2 regions of the Arthrobacter sp. E1SS-5 genome follow, and region 2 is predicted to be linked to the other one. Evidence: predicted binding sites of a transcription regulator. Region 2 holds the regulator's gene; the other holds the start of a gene.
What was found. The regulator LexA, encoded in region 2, represses DNA repair genes until DNA is damaged. The targets are predictions, from matches to a motif close to TCGAACANNTGTTCGA.

Region 1 (8,078 bases), 1.4 Mb from region 2:
CGGCCTGGCCGCCTGGAACCTTGAATACCGGCGGGCCGGCAACGGCGGGGGATGGCCGGGCACTTTCCAGGACATCCTGGCGGGCATCGACAAGCTCCGCGCGCTCGCGGAACCGCACTCACTCGACCTCAGCAACGTAGTGGCGCTGGGCCACTCGGCGGGCGGCCACCTGGCGGTGTGGGCCGCGGGGAGGGACCGGCTGCGCGGGCTTGGGCCGGAGGTTGACCTTCACGTGGGGAACGACGGCGTCCGCCTCACCGGGGTGGTGAGCCAGTCCGGCGTCCTTAACCTGGCCGAGGCCGAACGCCTGAACCTCAGCAACGGAGCCGTGGCCAACCTGCTGGGTGGGCCGTCGTCGGACTTCCCCGGACGGCACCGTGTGGCAGACCCCATGGCCGCGCTGCCCCTGGACGTGCCCGTCTATGCTGTCCACACCTCGGACGATGTGGACGTGCCGCTGAGCATGTCAACCACGTACGTGGACGCCAGCCGCAGCGGCTCTATGCCGGCTGAACTGGTCATGGTGCCGGGCGACCATTTCGCCCTGATCGACGTCACCGCGAAAGCCTATGTGACGTCCCGGGAACTGGTGGGCAGGCTGCTGGGCTGACACGAACTGCTGGCAGAGGCCTCTTTCTGGCAGAGTATGACCATGCTCACAGTGATCGGCGAAGGCCTTGTAGACGTTGTCCAGCGCGCCTCCGGAATCCAGGCCCATGTGGGCGGCAGCCCGCTTAACGTCGCGGTGGGCCTGGCCCGGCTGGACCATCCGGTGCAGTTCATCGGCCGCTACGGCCGGGATGCCTACGGCGACGCGGTGGCGGCACACCTGCGCGCCAGTTCGGTGATGCTGCCGGTGCCCCCGGATGACCTGCCCACCAGCGTGGCCACCGCATTGATTGACGACGACGGCGCCGCCACTTACACGTTCGACCTCGCCTGGGAGCTCCCCGGCGTGGGGGACCGGCTCGGCTTTATGCTGCAGGGCACCACACTGCTGCACACCGGGTCCATCGCCACGATGCTCAAGCCGGGCGCCAGCGAGGTGCTGGCCGCCGTCGAATACGCCCACCCGTCCGCCACCATCAGCTTCGATCCCAACTGCCGGCCCAGCATCATCACCGACGTGGACTATGCGCGGGGGCAGGCGGAAAAGTTCGTCACGCTTTCCGATGTGGTGAAGGCGTCCGACGAGGACCTGGCCTGGCTGTACCCGGGGGAGGACGTGCTGGATTCGGCGCGAAAGTGGCTGGCCCTCGGCGGGGAAGAGGGCCCGGCAATGGTGGTGGTGACCCGCGGCGCGGAGGGGCCGTGGGGCGTGTGCCGCGCCGGCGAAGTCTCGGTTCCCGCGCCGAAGGTGGATGTCGCCGACACCGTGGGGGCCGGGGATTCATTTATGGCCGCGCTGCTGTCCGGCCTGGTGGACCGTGAGCTGGATGGAGCCCAGAACCGGCAGGACCTGCGTGACCTGCCGGTTGAGGGCCTGGCCGAGCTCCTGGAGCATGCCGCCAGCGCCGCTGCCGTCACCGTCTCCCGCCCGGGCGCCAACCCGCCCACCCGGGCTGAGCTGCACGGGGCCGAGAAGGAGGCCTGACCAAGATCGATTGCTCCGTAGATGCCCTTTAAAAGGCTCAAAAGGACGATGAGGGAGCCGGTGGGGAGCAGCCGATGGGGTTCCTCCGCGGGCAGCCCTCCTAGAGCTGCGGCACGCAGGGGCCGCTTCCCAGCAGCGCAAGCCCCGCGCGGTCCCCAGCTGCGAAGTCCTGCAAGCCCTCGTTCTCTGAATACATGAGCTGGGTTGGATCGTTGACGTGGGCCAGGCCCAGCACGTGTCCGAGCTCGTGCATGATGATCGCCCGCACTTCCGCGGCGCCATCCGGCCGGCTGGCCAAAATGCCGGCGAGGTCGGGGGCGTCCAGGCTGATCTGGCCGGCGGCGAGGACCAGCGGTTGTCCGGGTGTTTCTGCGTAGCCGCTGCCGCCGAGGCCTGCGACGTTCCCCGCGAGATCAGGGGTTTCCGCGGGCGTTGACCAGGCGATCAGCACCGGTGCCCAGCGCTTTCCGTAGCGGTCAGGCTGGAAAGCCTGCCGTTGGTCTGCCGGCGCTTCCGTAGTGGTTCCGTCGTAGACAAACTTCAGGCCGGAGGCGCGGGAAACGGCTGCCACCGCTTCGCTGATCAGGGTATCCCCACCCGGCAAGGCATTGTCCGGCCGGACAACATAGTGCACGGGGCGGCACGGATCGTAAGCCACCAACGTCTGTCCCGCCTTGGGCGATTCCTGCAGCACGAACGCGGTGGAGCCGGTGCTCGGAGGCGGCGTCCCCAGGGGCGACGGGGCGGCCTCGACGCCGGGCGGCGGAACCTTCGCGCCCGGCAGGTAGGGTGCAGCGACCGGAAGGACCACCCGGTCAAAGAGCGTCGGCGTGAAGTACAGGCAGACCACGACGGCGATCCCCAGCACGGTCCGGAAGTGCACCGACCGCTTGTGCCGGAGCTGTTGCTTCCGGGGCCGGTGCCCGAACTTCCGCAGGCCAGTCGGGGAAGGTTCAGGAGTGCGCCAAGGTGCCGGTGGCTCAGCCTTTCCAAGAGCCTCGTCGATGGCCCACTGGGGGATCCGTCCGCTGGGGGAGCGCCGGACGTTCGGCGGGAGAAAGCCGCCTGACTTATCCGACAGCGAATCCCTGTTTGTCCCGAAACCGTGCACCGGCGTCCCCCAATCCTTGGCCGCCCGCCGCAGGGCAACCCCCTCAGCCTAGTGGCGGGCCTCCCACCCGGACCGCAGGAAATACGAAGGATTTCCGCAAAAAGGCTCCCATGAGAAATCGATTGCTCCGTAGATGCCGTTGTGGACGCCCTAAAGGACATCTACGGAGCAACCGATGGGGGTGGGGGCGCCAACTAGTCCTTGCCCAGCCCCGCCGCGGAGGTCTTCTCGTTCGAGACGCCGTTGAGCGCCCGCAGGTCAAAGATGCCGTTGATGTCGGCCTGCTTGGTGGTGCCCGCGGTGACGCCGTTGGCCAGGAGTTTCTGGTACGTACCGGCAAGCGGGTCCACCGTGAACACAATGTTCTTCAGCGAGCGGTCGATGACGTCGGGCTTCAGCTCGGCCCCTGCGGCTTCCTTCAGTGCGGTGTTGATGACGGTGGCCTTCTCGCCGGCGGATGCCGAGTTAAGCCACTCGACCGACTTCACGTGGCCCTTCAGGAGAGCCTTTACGGTGTCCGGGTGGTCGGCGGCGAACTTCCGGTTCACGATCAGGATGGTGGTGGGAAATTCACCCGGCTTGCCGGACAGCGAACCGTCCCAGAGGTCCTTTTCGTCCACCAGCACCTTGGCTCCGGCGGTCAGCACCAAACGTGAGGCCCACGGCTCAGGCAACCACGCGCCGTCGAGCTTTCCGTCCTGGAACAGCTTGAGGGTCTGCGCGTTCTCCGTGGGGTTGATCGCGACGTCGCCGCTGCCGTCAACGTGCGTCTTGTACTCCTGGGACGCAAGCCAGGCGCGAAGTGCCACGTCCTGCGTGCCGCCAAGCTGCGGCGACGCCAGGGTCTTGCCCTTCAGGTCAGCGGCGGAGTTGATGTCCGGCTTGACCACCAGCTGCGCGCCACCCGCGGCAGCGCCGGCGATGATGTTGATGGATTCGCCCTGGCTTTTGACGAACGAGTTGATGGCCGGGTTAGGCCCGATGTAGGTGGCGTCGATCGCGCCGGCATTCAGTGCCTCGATGGCTGCTGGGCCTGCATTGAACACCTGCGTGCTGAGCCTCGTGCTGCCGAGTTCGTCGGCGATGAAGCCTTTACTGACGCCCACCAGGGCGGCCGCATGCGTGACGTTGCCAAAGTAGCCGAGCTTCAGCTCCGCGGCGGGATTGCCGGACGGAGCAGTCTCCTGAGTTGCGGCCGGGGCCGCATTGTTGACGGAGGAGGCGACGGCGGCACCGCCGCCAATGAGCGCCAGGACGGCTGCCGCGATTCCGATTTTCAGGCCTGCCGGCCGCTTGGGTTTGACGGATTGGCCCGCGACGATGCGGGTGGAGCGCTGGTTCTGCGGACTGTTGTCCTGCTCGCTTGCCATGGGGAAATCCTTTGCTGGGGCGGATGCTGAGACGAGATTACGGAGCGGCCGGCGGCCCCACAATCAACGCTGTAGCAGGCGTTCACGGGGCGACGCGAAATCTCAACGCGGCGTAGCGGGGGGTCAAAATTCGTCGTGGGAGGTCATGATTCATCAGCCGCTTTGGTGGGTACGTGCCCGGCATGGGGATTTTGAAAAACTAGTCAAGGAGACTCTCATGTTGCTTTGGATCGCCATTATCATCGCTGTTCTCTGGCTTCTCGGACTGCTCGCGAACATCGGCGGGGGCCTTATCCACATTCTTTTGGTCGTCGCAGTAGTCGTCCTGATCTTCCACTTCGTGACGGCCCGACGGCGCGTCTAGGCAAGAACCGCCCGGACCAGAAGGTCCAGCAGTAACGGGGTCCCGCCGTTGGCAGTACGCCGGCGGCGGGACCTACTGCGTTTCAGGCCGCTTTGACCAAGGGGAGCTCGTCCCAGTGCGTGGTATACCGGGGCGAGCGCATGTCCCGTTTCATGGTCCAGTCCAATCCGGACCTGATGCCCGCATGCCCCAACCCGATGGCACCCCGCCCGAAGCGACGGCTCACGTCCTCCAGCAGTGGCCCGATGCCGCGCTCCTCATGCCGGTTTTCGAACGGTTCCAGCGGCGGCTGGTTTCCCGTGGGCCGCAGGTCGGTGAGCAGCAGGCCCGCCTTGGCATACTTCAGCCCTTCGTGGATCTGCGGCAACAGGGCGTGCGCGGCCTTGGTGAGCAGCAGCGGATCCGCCGTGGGCATGGGCAGTGAGACGCAAACAGAGGGATAGGCCTGTTCGTTGTCCCTGAAGGGGGAAGTGGCAGCGAATGCCGTCAGGACCTTCGCCTGCAACCCGTGCTTTGAGAGCCTGGCGCTCGCCTGCTGGCCGTAGATGCTGAGGACCTCGCGGAGGCCGGCGGCGGTGGTTACAGGCGTGGCGAAGGACCGGGAGAAGATCAACTGGTCGCGTCCAATCCGTTCCTCCTCCATGGGGATGCACGGTGTGCCGCGCAGTTCCAGGACGGTGCGCATCAGCACCACGGAGAATTTGTCGCGGATCATCACGGGATCCGCCCGGACCAGGTCCATGACCGTGAAGATCCCCAAGACGTTCAACCGCTTACTGAGCCGCCCGGCGATGCCCCAGACCTCATCCACCGGCAAACGGCCCATCAGCGCCTGGCGCACATCAGCCGGGACCGACTCCCACAGGCAGACCCCGCCAAAAGCGGGATTGTTTTTGGCCCACTTGTTGCAGAGCTTCGCCAGGGTCTTGGTGGGCGCGATGCCCACGCACACCGGGACGCCCACGTGCCGGCGGACTGCCTCCTTCATCCTCCGGCCCAGGGCCAGCAGTTCCTCCTGTCCACCCTTGACGCCCAGGAACGCCTCATCAATGCTGTAAACCTCCAGCCAGGCCGAGTACCTGCCCAGCAGCTCCATCACACGGGCGCTGATGTCCCCATACAGCTCGTAGTTGCTGGACTTTGCCACCAGGCCCCACTCCTTGGCCCTCGGCGCGAGCTTGAACCAGGGTTCACCGGTGGTGATGCCCAGGGCTTTCGCCTCGGGGGAACGGGTCACAGCGCAGCCGTCGTTATTGGACAGCACTACCAGCGGACGCCCTTCCAAGGAGGGGTCGAACGCCCGCTCGGCGGAGGCATAGAAGCAGTTGACGTCCACGTGGGCGATCTGCGGCATCTGCCGCATCATCACAGGCCTAGTCATGGGGCTTCCCGGCCAAAGGCGTCACACATGGTGCAGGCACCGGGTGGCAACACCCCAGATGGTCAGCTCGGACAGGGCAGGGACGCGGATGTCCTGGTACTTGGGGTTCTCCGCCTGGAGCACCACTCCGGTGCGGGTGATGCGGAGGCGCTTGACCGTCAGCTCCCCGTCCAGCACTGCGATCACCACGGATCCGTCCCTGGGTTCCAGGGCACGGTTCACGATCAGTTCGTCGCCGTCGCTGATGCCCGCGCCCTCCATGGAGTCGCCGGTCACCCGGACCACGAAGGTACTGGTGATGTCCTTAATCAGGTGCGCATTTAGATCAATCCGGCCGTCGAAGTAGTCCTGCGCGGGCGACGGAAAGCCCGCTGCCACCGCCACCGGCGAGATCAGCACCGAGAACAACGAGGCACCCGCATCTATCACGCGGGGACCGACAATAACGCCCACAACACACCTTTATTCGAAAATATGTTCGATAAGTTCAGTGTAGCGCCGGAGGCTGACAACGGGCAGTCCCGCAAGGTGCTGGGCGCAGACGAGCCATCCCCGGAAGCGAAACGACGCCCTGCCGCCTTCCAGCGCACGCTTGCTGCCCAACGCCCACGTAGACTTGCAGGATGCGGCTGGTAGCAAGCGATATCGACGGAACGATCCTCGGGCACGACGGAAAAATCAGCCCCCGCACCGTCCGCGCCTTTCACGCCTGCCGGGACGCCGGCGTCGAACTCGTCTTCGTCACCGGCCGGCCACCCCGGTGGCTGCACCCCCTCGAAGAACAGCTGGGCCACGCCGGACGCGTGATCTGCTCCAACGGCGCGGTGGTGTGGGATCTCGAGGCGGACCGCCTGGTCTCTGCCCGCACCCTGGCCATCAACACCGTCATGGAAGTCCGGAGCATCATCAAGGAACTCCGCCCGGCGGCGCTGTTCGCCGCGGAGACGCTCACCGGCTTCCACCTGGAACCGGGCTTCATCGAAAACGAATCCAGCGAGCTGCTCGCCGAATTCACCCCCGCGCCGCTGAAGGACACGCTCACCCGCGACGACTCCGTGGTGAAATTCCTCGCCATCGTCCGCGACGGCACGCCTGACGACTTCCTCGCCGAGGTGGCTCCCGCCGTCGGGCACCTGGCTGCTGCCACCCACTCCTCACCCGGAGTCGCGATGCTGGAGCTGTCCCTGCCAGGCGTCAACAAGGCTGTCACCCTGGCCGAATACGCGTCCGCCCTGGGCATCGGCGCCGCCGACGTGGTGGCTTTCGGAGACATGCCCAACGATATCGAGATGCTCCGCTGGGCCGGCCACGGCTATGCGATGGCCAGCGGACACCCGGAGGCCATCCGCGCGGCAGGGCAGCAGGCGCCGCATTTTGACGACGACGGCGTGGCCCAGGTTTTGGAGGCCCGGCTCGCTTCCCTGGGCGTCCAGTTTTCCTGAAACCCACCCCGCCCGGCTGGAGCCACCGTTTTTCCAGCTTGCGCTCACCTGGCGTTTACCTTCCCGCCGTAGCGTCAAGCGTGGAGAGCAGGCACCTCCGCCGGCTCAAAGGGGGTAACAATGGCAAGAAGCACCAAGCAGCACGCAGCCGATGGGCCGCTCCGCGCAGCAACACCCGCCCCGCACTGGAAGCAGCTGCGCCAGGGCGACCGCGTCCGGGTCCTCTTTTCACCCGGCTTTGAGTCAAGCGGCGTGGTGGACACCATCACGCCGGACCACACGGCGGTTTGGGTCCACCTTGACGGCGGCCGGGGGCGCACCCTGCTGCATTGCGGCGACGGCGTGGACATCCTTCCCTGCACCGACTGAGCTGCTGGGCTGACTGCAAGGCTGCGCTGACTGAAGCCCTTGCGCCTCGGGTACGCTCGCAGTGTGACCCTGCCCTTCTTCGAGCACCCGGATGATGCCGGGCGGCAGCTGCCCATCGCCATGGCCCACCGCGGTTTCTCGGCCGAGGGGCTGGAAAATTCGATGGCCGCGTTCCGGGCCGGCGTTGAACTCGGCTTCCGCTACCTTGAAACGGACGTCCACACAACGTCCGACGGCGTGCTGCTGCTGTTCCACGACGAAACCCTGGACCGGGTGACGGACGGCAACGGCCGGGTGGCGGAGCTGCCCGCGGCGGAGGTGGCAAAGGCCCGGATTAACGGCCGCGAGCCCATCCCCACCTTCGACCAATTGGTCGCTGAGCTTCCCGGTGCCCGCCTCAACCTGGACGTCAAGGACTGGAGCTCGGTTCGCAGCACTGCGGCCGCC
Region 2 (8,078 bases):
ACGAGATCCGCCACCTTCTCGGAGGCCGCCGACAGCACCGGAGCGCACAGCAGGCCCGGCAGCACGGAGATGAAGGCCAGCGTCCAGGTGTCGTGGGCGAAGGCCATCGGCAGGGTGAATGCGGCCATGCCCAGCAGCAGGCAGATGGGCGGGACAGGCCGGTGCATGGCCCCGTAGATTAAACCGCCGACGACGGAAGCGGCGCACCAGAAGACGAAGACGATGCCGATCTCACTTTGGTGTCCGCCGATTTCCAGTGCGGCGACAATGCCGACGTCGGTGCCGCTGAGGACCATTCCGGCGCCGGCGGCCACGGCGAAGAGTGCAGCTACCGTGGCGGTGAACCACGAAAAGCCGCCAGCCAGCTTCCCCCTCAGGCCCTGGGCGGCGCTGGTGGCTGCCCCTGCGGGGGCCAGTTCCGCGGCGGCTTCCTGCACATGGGCCGGAGCGGTGGAAACGACGGCAACTTCGGCGGCATGCTGCTCATCCTCGGCGCCTTCGACTGTCAGGCCCTGGCTGCGCGTGGGCGGGTTGAACCACATGAGGAACAGTCCGGCAAGCGACGTTGAAACTCCCACCACGGTGAGGCCGGCAGTAGTGAAGCCGCTCGTGGCCACGACCGCGCCGGCGGCCGGCCCGATCATGAACACCACTTCCGTGGTGATGGCATCGAGGGCGAACGCCGTGCGGCGCTGCTCGCCCTCCGCGAGGACGCCAAGGGATTGCCGCACAACGCTGAAGATGGGCAGCGTCAGCAGGCCGCCGACGAAGACCAACGGCAGGAGCCACTGGTAGGACACGTGCGGCACAATCGACCAGATCACCGTCTCCGAGATCACCGACGGGATGAGCGCCCTCCGAAGGCCCGCCGTGTCCACCCGCCGCCCGCGCCACGGGGCACCAAGCGCGATGCCGATGGTCATGACGGCTGCGGCGGCACCGGCCGCGGCATAGCCCTGGCCCAGGGTGAGGACGATGTGCAGCGTGAGCAGAACGCCGGCGGCCGAGTGCGGGATCCGGGCAACCATGCCCACCAGCAGCAGCCGGCGGATAGGCCGGATGGCGAGCAACTCCCGGTAGAGAGCGAAATTCACGAAAGCGTCCTTCAGGATGCGCCGCAGCCTGGCAGGGATCACCCATCCGGCTGGCGGCTAGTCGGGAGCGCGCCTCAGTTTAATCTCAAGGGAATCGACGCGCTCCCCAAACAATACATTCCGGGACCACTCCGCCTGCAGGCCCGCTACCAGTTGCTGCACACCGGCGGCGTCCAGGCCGTCCTCAAGGTACAGCACCACCTGCAGTTCCGGGCCGGCACCGCCACCGGGGACTACTGCTCCATCGGCGGCCCTGGCGGCCACTCCCCTGCCGGGCAGGAGTTCGAGCCGGCGGATGGCGGCGAAGCCTGAGGCCGCGCGGCCCATTTCGGCGGCCAGTTCGGGGTCCTCGTAGGAGGGGATCCAGTCGTGCTGCTTGGCGAGTGCCCAGACGCCTGGCCTGCGGACTACGAACGTCACGTCGGCGCCCGGGTCCAGGACCAGGAGTTCGGCTCCTTCGGCCACTGCCGAGAGGGCCGCCCTGGCGGCGTAGACGGCCACCGGCCTCGCCTCGGGATGCCATGCAGACAGCGCGGCGGCCGAGGTGAACGCCGGCAGTGCGGTCCTCCCGTCGGCTGCCTTCAGCGTCACCAGTGCCATGTCCGCCTGCTTGTCCGCGTGAAGCCCGTGGGCAGTTTCTTCCTCTTCGGCCAGCTGCGCCACGATCGGAATGAAGACCCGCGCAGTTGCCAGCGAGGCAACCACCGCTTCTTCACCGCCCCGGCCCTCGCGGAGCGCGGCAACGGCGGCGAGGTAACCGGCGTCGGCCGTTCCGTCGTCGTCCTCGAAGTTATGGATCTTGGCATCGTCGCCGGTGAGGCTCCGCCCGGCCCACGGCTGGCCCGCGGAATCCGTGGCACCACCGGCACCGGCCAGCGCTGCTGCGATATGTCCGGGCAGCCGGCGGGCTGCGGGGGGTTGCGGTTCCTCGACGTTGGACATGGAAGTAATGCGCCCGGCCCTAGCGCCGGCCTGCGACGTCGAGGGCTTCAGGGAGCGTGAAGGCTCCGGAGTACAGGGCCTTGCCCACAATGGCGCCTTCCACCCCCAAGGGGACCAGCGAGCGGAGGACCTTGAGGTCGTCCAGGCTGGAGATTCCGCCGGAGGCCACCACCGGCTTGCCCGTCTTCTCCACCATCTGCCGCAGGAGTTCCACATTCGGTCCCTGCAGCGTGCCGTCCTTGGTCACGTCGGTCACCACGTAGCGGGCGCAGCCGGCCTCTTCCAGGCGGCCCAGGACGTCCCACAGGTCTCCGCCCTCCTTGGTCCATCCGCGGCCTGCAAGGGTGGTGCCACGGACGTCGAGTCCGACGGCGATCTTGTCGCCGAAGCGGTCGATGGCCCGGGCGGTCCACTCGGGGTTCTCCAGTGCTGCGGTGCCCAGGTTGACGCGGGCAACGCCCAGGTCAAGAGCTGCTTCGAGGGTCTCGTCGTCGCGGAGCCCGCCGGAGAGTTCCACCTTAATGTCCAGCCGGCCCACCACCTCACGGAGCAGTTCCGCGTTGGATCCGCGCCCAAAAGCGGCGTCGAGGTCCACCAAGTGGACCCACTCGGCGCCCTGCTGCTGCCAGTTGAGCGCCGCTTCGAGGGGGGTGCCGTAGCTGGTTTCGCTGCCGGCCTCGCCCTGGACCAGCCGAACGGCCTGGCCGTTAACGACGTCGACGGCGGGCAGCAGTTCAAGTACCGGCAGGTCATGTGCGCTGGTCATACTCATCCTCGGTGTTGGTTCTCGGGCCCAGGGCATTTGGCTGGGATCTGGGCGGGGTTGGGGCTGCCGTTGCGGGTGTACCGGACGGCCTGCCAATGGCGGTCGGACCACCGGTGGGTGGTCAGCTGGCCGGCAGCGTGAGCAAATAGGCGGCAAGCAGCGACATGGCGGCCAGGACGTAGAAGGCAACCTGCGTCCAGACGGGCTTGCGCTGCTGCCTGAACGCGATGCCGCCGCCAATCAGAAGGCCGGCGAGGCCCGTCAGCAGTACGGACCACATCTAGGCGCCGCTGCCGGCATCGGCCGATGCTGCTCCGGGGCCGGTCTCGCCGTTGGCCGGTTTGCGCAGGCCTTCCACCCAATTGCGCAGCAGGCGCGCGCCGGCGTCTCCTGACTTTTCCGGGTGGAACTGGGTGGCGCAGAGCGGGCCGTTTTCAACCGCCGCAATGAATGGAGCGCCGTGCTCGGACCAGGTGACCATCGGCGGAGCCATCCGCGGCTGGATCACATCGAAATTCCATTCCTGAACGCCGTACGAGTGCACGAAGTAGAAGCGCTCATTTTCGACGCCGGCAAAGAGTTTGGAACCTTCAGGAACCTTGACGGTGTTCCAACCCATGTGCGGGACAACTTCCGCGGGAAGGGCCTCCACCTTTCCGGGCCATTCACCGATGCCTTCGGCTTCGGTGCCGTGTTCCACGCCGGCCTCGAACAGGACCTGGAGGCCTACGCAAATGCCCAGCACGGGGCGGCCGCCGGCAACGCGCCTGCCGATCAGCCGGATGCCGTCCACTGCCTTGAGTTCGCGCATCACGGTTTCGAAGGCGCCGACGCCGGGCACCACCAGTCCGTCCGCGTTCAGCACGTCCTCCGGCTTGGAGCTAAGGATCACTTCCGCGCCGGCACGTTCCAGCGCACGCACGGCGGACCGGACGTTCCCGGAACCGTAGTCCAGCACGGTAACGGTCGGCTTACCCTCGGGGGACGGCAGCTTTTTCGAGGCTGATGGGTCCAGGATGGCCCCGTCCTTCAGGACCTGCCCGCTCACAGCGCGCCCTTGGTGGACGGGATGCCCTCAACGCGGGGATCCGGTTCAACGGCGGCGCGGAGGGCACGGGCGAAGGCTTTGAACTGAGCCTCGACAATGTGGTGCGGGTCCCGGCCGGCCAGTACGGTCATGTGCAGGCAGATGCCGGCGTGCAGCGTGATGGCTTCAAAAACGTGGCGGGTCAGGGAACCAGTGAAGTGGCCGCCGATCAGGTGGTACTCCTGGCCCGCCGGCTCGCCGCCATGCACCAGGTAGGGGCGGCCGGAGACATCCACCACCGCATTGGCAAGCGCTTCATCCAGCGGCACAGTGGCCTCACCGAAACGTCGGATTCCCGCCTTGTTGCCCAGGGCAGTACGCAGGACCTCGCCGAAGGTGATGGCAACGTCCTCCACGGTGTGGTGGACGTCAATGTGGGTGTCGCCGGTGGCCTTGACCGTCATGTCGATCAGGGAGTGCTTGCACAGGGCGGTCAGCATGTGGTCGTAGAACGGCACCGACGTATCGATGTCCGAAACTCCGGTTCCGTCGAGGTTGATCTCCACGAGTACGGAGGACTCGCTGGTGGCACGCTCCATGCGGGCGGTCCGGGCCGCAGCCGTATTCAATCCGGTTGGACTCATGGTGAAGGGATCCTTAGTGGGAGAAGAAGTGGTTCAAGGCGTCCAGCGCCGCACTACAAGTCTAGGCGGGAAGCGCGGGCCGGCCCGCAAGGATGCGTTCCAGGGAGGTAAGGAAGGCTGTGGTTTCCGCCTCAGTGCCTGCGGTAACCCGAAGGTGGCCGGGGATGCCGACGTCGCGGATCAGCACACCGGCGTCCAGCAGTTCCTGCCAGACCTGGTGGGGGTTTTCCAGGCCGCCGAAGAACACGTAGTTGGAGTCGGAGGCGGCGGGCGTCAGGCCCATCCGGGTCAGTTCCGCCACGATCCGGTCCCGCTGGGCTTTGATGTCCTGGACATCCGCCATCAGCACCTCGCGGTGCTTGAGGGCGGCAAGCGCGGTGGCCTGCGTGATGGCTGAGAGGTGGTACGGCAGGCGCACCAGCCGCAGGGCGTCGGTGACTTCCGGCGCGGCAGCCATGTAGCCAAGACGGGCGCCTGCCAGGGCGAACGCCTTGCTCATGGTGCGGGACACGATGAGCCGCTCCCGGCCGGGAAGCAGCGTCAGCGCGCTGGGCGTGCCGTCGTGCGCGAACTCATGGTAAGCCTCGTCCACGATCACAATGGCCTGGCTGTCCTCCCCGGCCTCGTAGACAGCCTCCACGACATCCAGGCCGAGCCCGGTCCCGGTGGGATTGTTGGGCGAGCAGAGGAACACGATGTTCGGTTGCAGTTCCTTGACCTGCCGCGCGGCCGACTCGGCGCTCAGGTCGTATCCTTCGGCACGCTCCCCGGTGATGTACTGAGTGTCGGTCCCGCTGGCCAGCAGGGGGTACATGGAGTACGTGGGCGGGAAGCCCAGGGCTGTGCGTCCCGGGCCGCCGAAGGCCTGGAGGATCTGCTGCAGGACCTCATTGGAGCCGTTTGCTGCCCATACGTTGGTCTCGTCAAGGCCATGCCCGAGGTACTCCGCCAAGGCTTTCCGAAGTTCGGTGAACTCCCGGTCCGGGTACCGGTTCAGGCCTGCTGCGGCCTCCGTGACAGCCTCGCTGATGGCTGCGCGGACGTCGGCGGGGACACCATGGGTGTTCTCATTGACGTTCAGAAGGATGGGGACGTCCAGTTGGGGCGCCCCATAAGGGGTGAGCCCGCGAAGGTTGCTGCGAAGGGGAAGCCGGTTCAGACGCTCTAGCTGGTCGTTCACCTGAACAGTTTAGTTGCCGCAGCAACGACCGGAAAATGTGACGGGTCCTGTTCGCCCTCGGCGTGCGCCCCGGCCGCTGGCGGCGGATGGGCAGCGGGTTCAGTGTGTAGGGACGAACAGCTGCTGCCCCGGCAGGACGGATCCGGCGCTGAGGTTGTTGAGCTGGACGATATCCGCGACCACGTCCCGGGCATCGCGGCCCGGATCAACCGCACCGGCGATGGTCCACAGCGACTGGCCCGGCTGCACCGTCACGGTGACCGTGGGTGTCACCGCCAGGTCCGAGACGGAGTCGGAGGCCTTGGCCGGAGAGTTGAAGAACCCCGACAGCGACAGCAGGAGAACCGCGAGGAGTACCAACGGAACGCCGATCAGGACGATCCGTCCCCGCCGGGTGAGCCGCAGGGGCGCGGGTGAAGCTGAAACCTGGTGACGAGATGAAGCTGACATGAACTGAGCCCTCCTGGACCTGCCGTGCTGCCCGGGTGTCCACCCGCGGCCGCCCCGACCATTCAGACCGCGGCCCGGAACTTCCTCCGGCCACGTTTTCGAATAGGGCATGCGCTGGTTAGAACACATGTTCGAACTTTACTTGTTTAAGTTTTAGCACCTATCAACGAATAATGTCGAGACTCGCTAGAACAAATGTTTGAAAAAGCAATGTGGCTGGCCTAGCTTTGAACCTAAGAACATCCACCCCTGAAGTTGAACAGCAGGGTCTGACAATGACAGTGGGAGTGCTTCCGGCGGCGCTGTAAAAAGCGCTGTGGCGGAAGGTCCGGCGGCAAGCGAAAGGCATTGGCGAATATGGCAGCAGCAGCCGCCGGGGGCAGGACCGCCCCGCAAAGCAAGAGGACCGCCAAGGGCCTGACGGCCAGGCAAAAGAAGATTCTCGAAACCATCCAGCGCTCGGTCAATGAGAACGGGTACCCGCCCTCCATGCGCGAAATCGGCGATACCGTGGGGCTGGCAAGCCTGTCCAGCGTGACGCACCAGCTGTCCCAGCTGGAAAAACTGGGTTACCTTCGCCGCGATCCCAAGCGGCCGCGCGCCATGGAAGTGCTGATGCCCCTCACGCTGGACGGCGGTGCCGGTAAGGCCGCAGGCACCTCTCCTGCGCCCCAGCCCGCCGGTGGTGGCGCCTCGGTGACCGAGCTTCCCACTGCGCTCGATACGGCAATGGTTCCGCTTGTGGGCAGGATCGCTGCCGGCGGTCCCATCCTGGCCGAGCAGCTGGTCGAGGATGTCATGCCCCTCCCCCGCCAGCTTGTGGGCCAGGGCGAGCTCTTCATGCTGCGGGTGGCGGGCGACTCCATGGTGGACGCCGCCATCTGCGACGGCGACTGGGTGGTGGTCCGGCGCCAGGTGGACGCAGCCAACGGGGACATCGTTGCAGCCCTGCTCGACGACGAAGCTACCGTTAAGACCTTCCGCCAGCGCGACGGCCACACTTGGCTGCTTCCCCAAAACACGCAGTACGAACCCATCCTGGGCGACCACGCCACCATCATGGGCAAGGTTGTCTCGGTCCTGCGTTCGCTCTAGCCCATTCTCTTCGGCGAAAACACACCGGCCCAAAATCCAGCCGGAGGTCCCCAATCTGCCGCAGGCCCGCCCCGGTTCCACCGGCGCGGGCCTGCGGCACTTCCGGATCTACCGGAGCGCGTCCGCGCCGAGCCTGGTGAGGGCTGCCAGCGCCTTGCTGCGGTCCGTGGTTGCCCAGAACGGCGGCAGGGCGCCCCGCAGGAATCCGGCGTACCGCTCGGTAGCCAGCCGGGAGTCGAGTACGGCCACCACACCCTTGTCTCCTGTTGACCTGATAAGCCGCCCGGCGCCCTGGGCCAGCCGGATGGCAGCGTGGGTGGCTGAAACGGACATGAAGCCATTGCCGCCCGCCTGCGCCACGGCGCGCGAACGCGCCGTCATCAGCGGATCGTCGGGCCGCGGGAACGGGATCCGGTCAATCACCACCAGCCGGCAGGAGCCGCCCGGGACGTCGACTCCCTGCCACAGGGACATGGTTCCGAACAGGCAGGTGTCCGGTTCATCGGCGAACTGCTTAACCAGGGCAGTCATGGTCGATTCCCCCTGGCAGAGGACGGTCATGTCCAGCTTGGGCCGGAGGGCATCGGCAGCTTCCTCGGCCGCGCGGCGTGAGGAAAACAGGCAGAGGGCTCCCCCGCCGGACGCCTTGATCAGCGCTTCCAGTTCCTCCAGCGCCTCCGGGGACACGCCGCGGCCGGGCTTTGGCAGGTGTCCGGCCACGTAGAGGATGCCCTGCTTGGGGTAGTCGAAGGGTGACCCAACATCCACGCCGGTCCAGCTGGGGGCTCCCTCACCGAGAAGGCCCAGTCCTCCTGCCGCGGGTTCGAAAGCCGAACCAATGGCCAGGGTGGCGGAAGTCAGCACAACGGTATGGTCGGCA

Region 1: ACIGJD_RS00740 (LexA family protein) is a predicted target of LexA. The motif match lies at 6,287-6,302, and genes of this name have one in related genera.

What each region holds. Positions count from the first base shown of each region.
Region 1 is NZ_CP172703.1:143,740-151,817, forward strand. Features, by position in the region: gene ACIGJD_RS00710 (alpha/beta hydrolase) at 1-610, shown strand, start outside; gene ACIGJD_RS00715 (carbohydrate kinase family protein) at 653-1,594, shown strand; gene ACIGJD_RS00720 (matrixin family metalloprotease) at 1,695-2,477, opposite strand; gene ACIGJD_RS00725 (ABC transporter substrate-binding protein) at 2,900-4,075, opposite strand; gene ACIGJD_RS00730 (lmo0937 family membrane protein) at 4,293-4,439, shown strand; gene ACIGJD_RS00735 (Y-family DNA polymerase) at 4,522-5,802, opposite strand; gene ACIGJD_RS00740 (LexA family protein) at 5,842-6,273, opposite strand; gene ACIGJD_RS00745 (HAD family hydrolase) at 6,444-7,262, shown strand; gene ACIGJD_RS00750 (hypothetical protein) at 7,383-7,631, shown strand; gene ACIGJD_RS00755 (glycerophosphodiester phosphodiesterase family protein) at 7,695-8,078, shown strand, end outside.
Region 2 is NZ_CP172703.1:1,557,257-1,565,334, reverse strand. Features, by position in the region: gene ACIGJD_RS07260 (MFS transporter) at 1-1,094, opposite strand, end outside; gene ACIGJD_RS07255 (SseB family protein) at 1,152-2,036, opposite strand; gene priA (bifunctional 1-(5-phosphoribosyl)-5-((5-phosphoribosylamino)methylideneamino)imidazole-4-carboxamide isomerase/phosphoribosylanthranilate isomerase PriA) at 2,056-2,802, opposite strand; gene ACIGJD_RS07245 (hypothetical protein) at 2,924-3,082, opposite strand; gene hisH (imidazole glycerol phosphate synthase subunit HisH) at 3,083-3,850, opposite strand; gene hisB (imidazoleglycerol-phosphate dehydratase HisB) at 3,847-4,473, opposite strand; gene ACIGJD_RS07230 (histidinol-phosphate transaminase) at 4,535-5,653, opposite strand; gene ACIGJD_RS07225 (LysM peptidoglycan-binding domain-containing protein) at 5,753-6,103, opposite strand; gene lexA (transcriptional repressor LexA) at 6,461-7,198, shown strand; gene ACIGJD_RS07215 (ATP-dependent DNA helicase) at 7,307-8,078, opposite strand, start outside.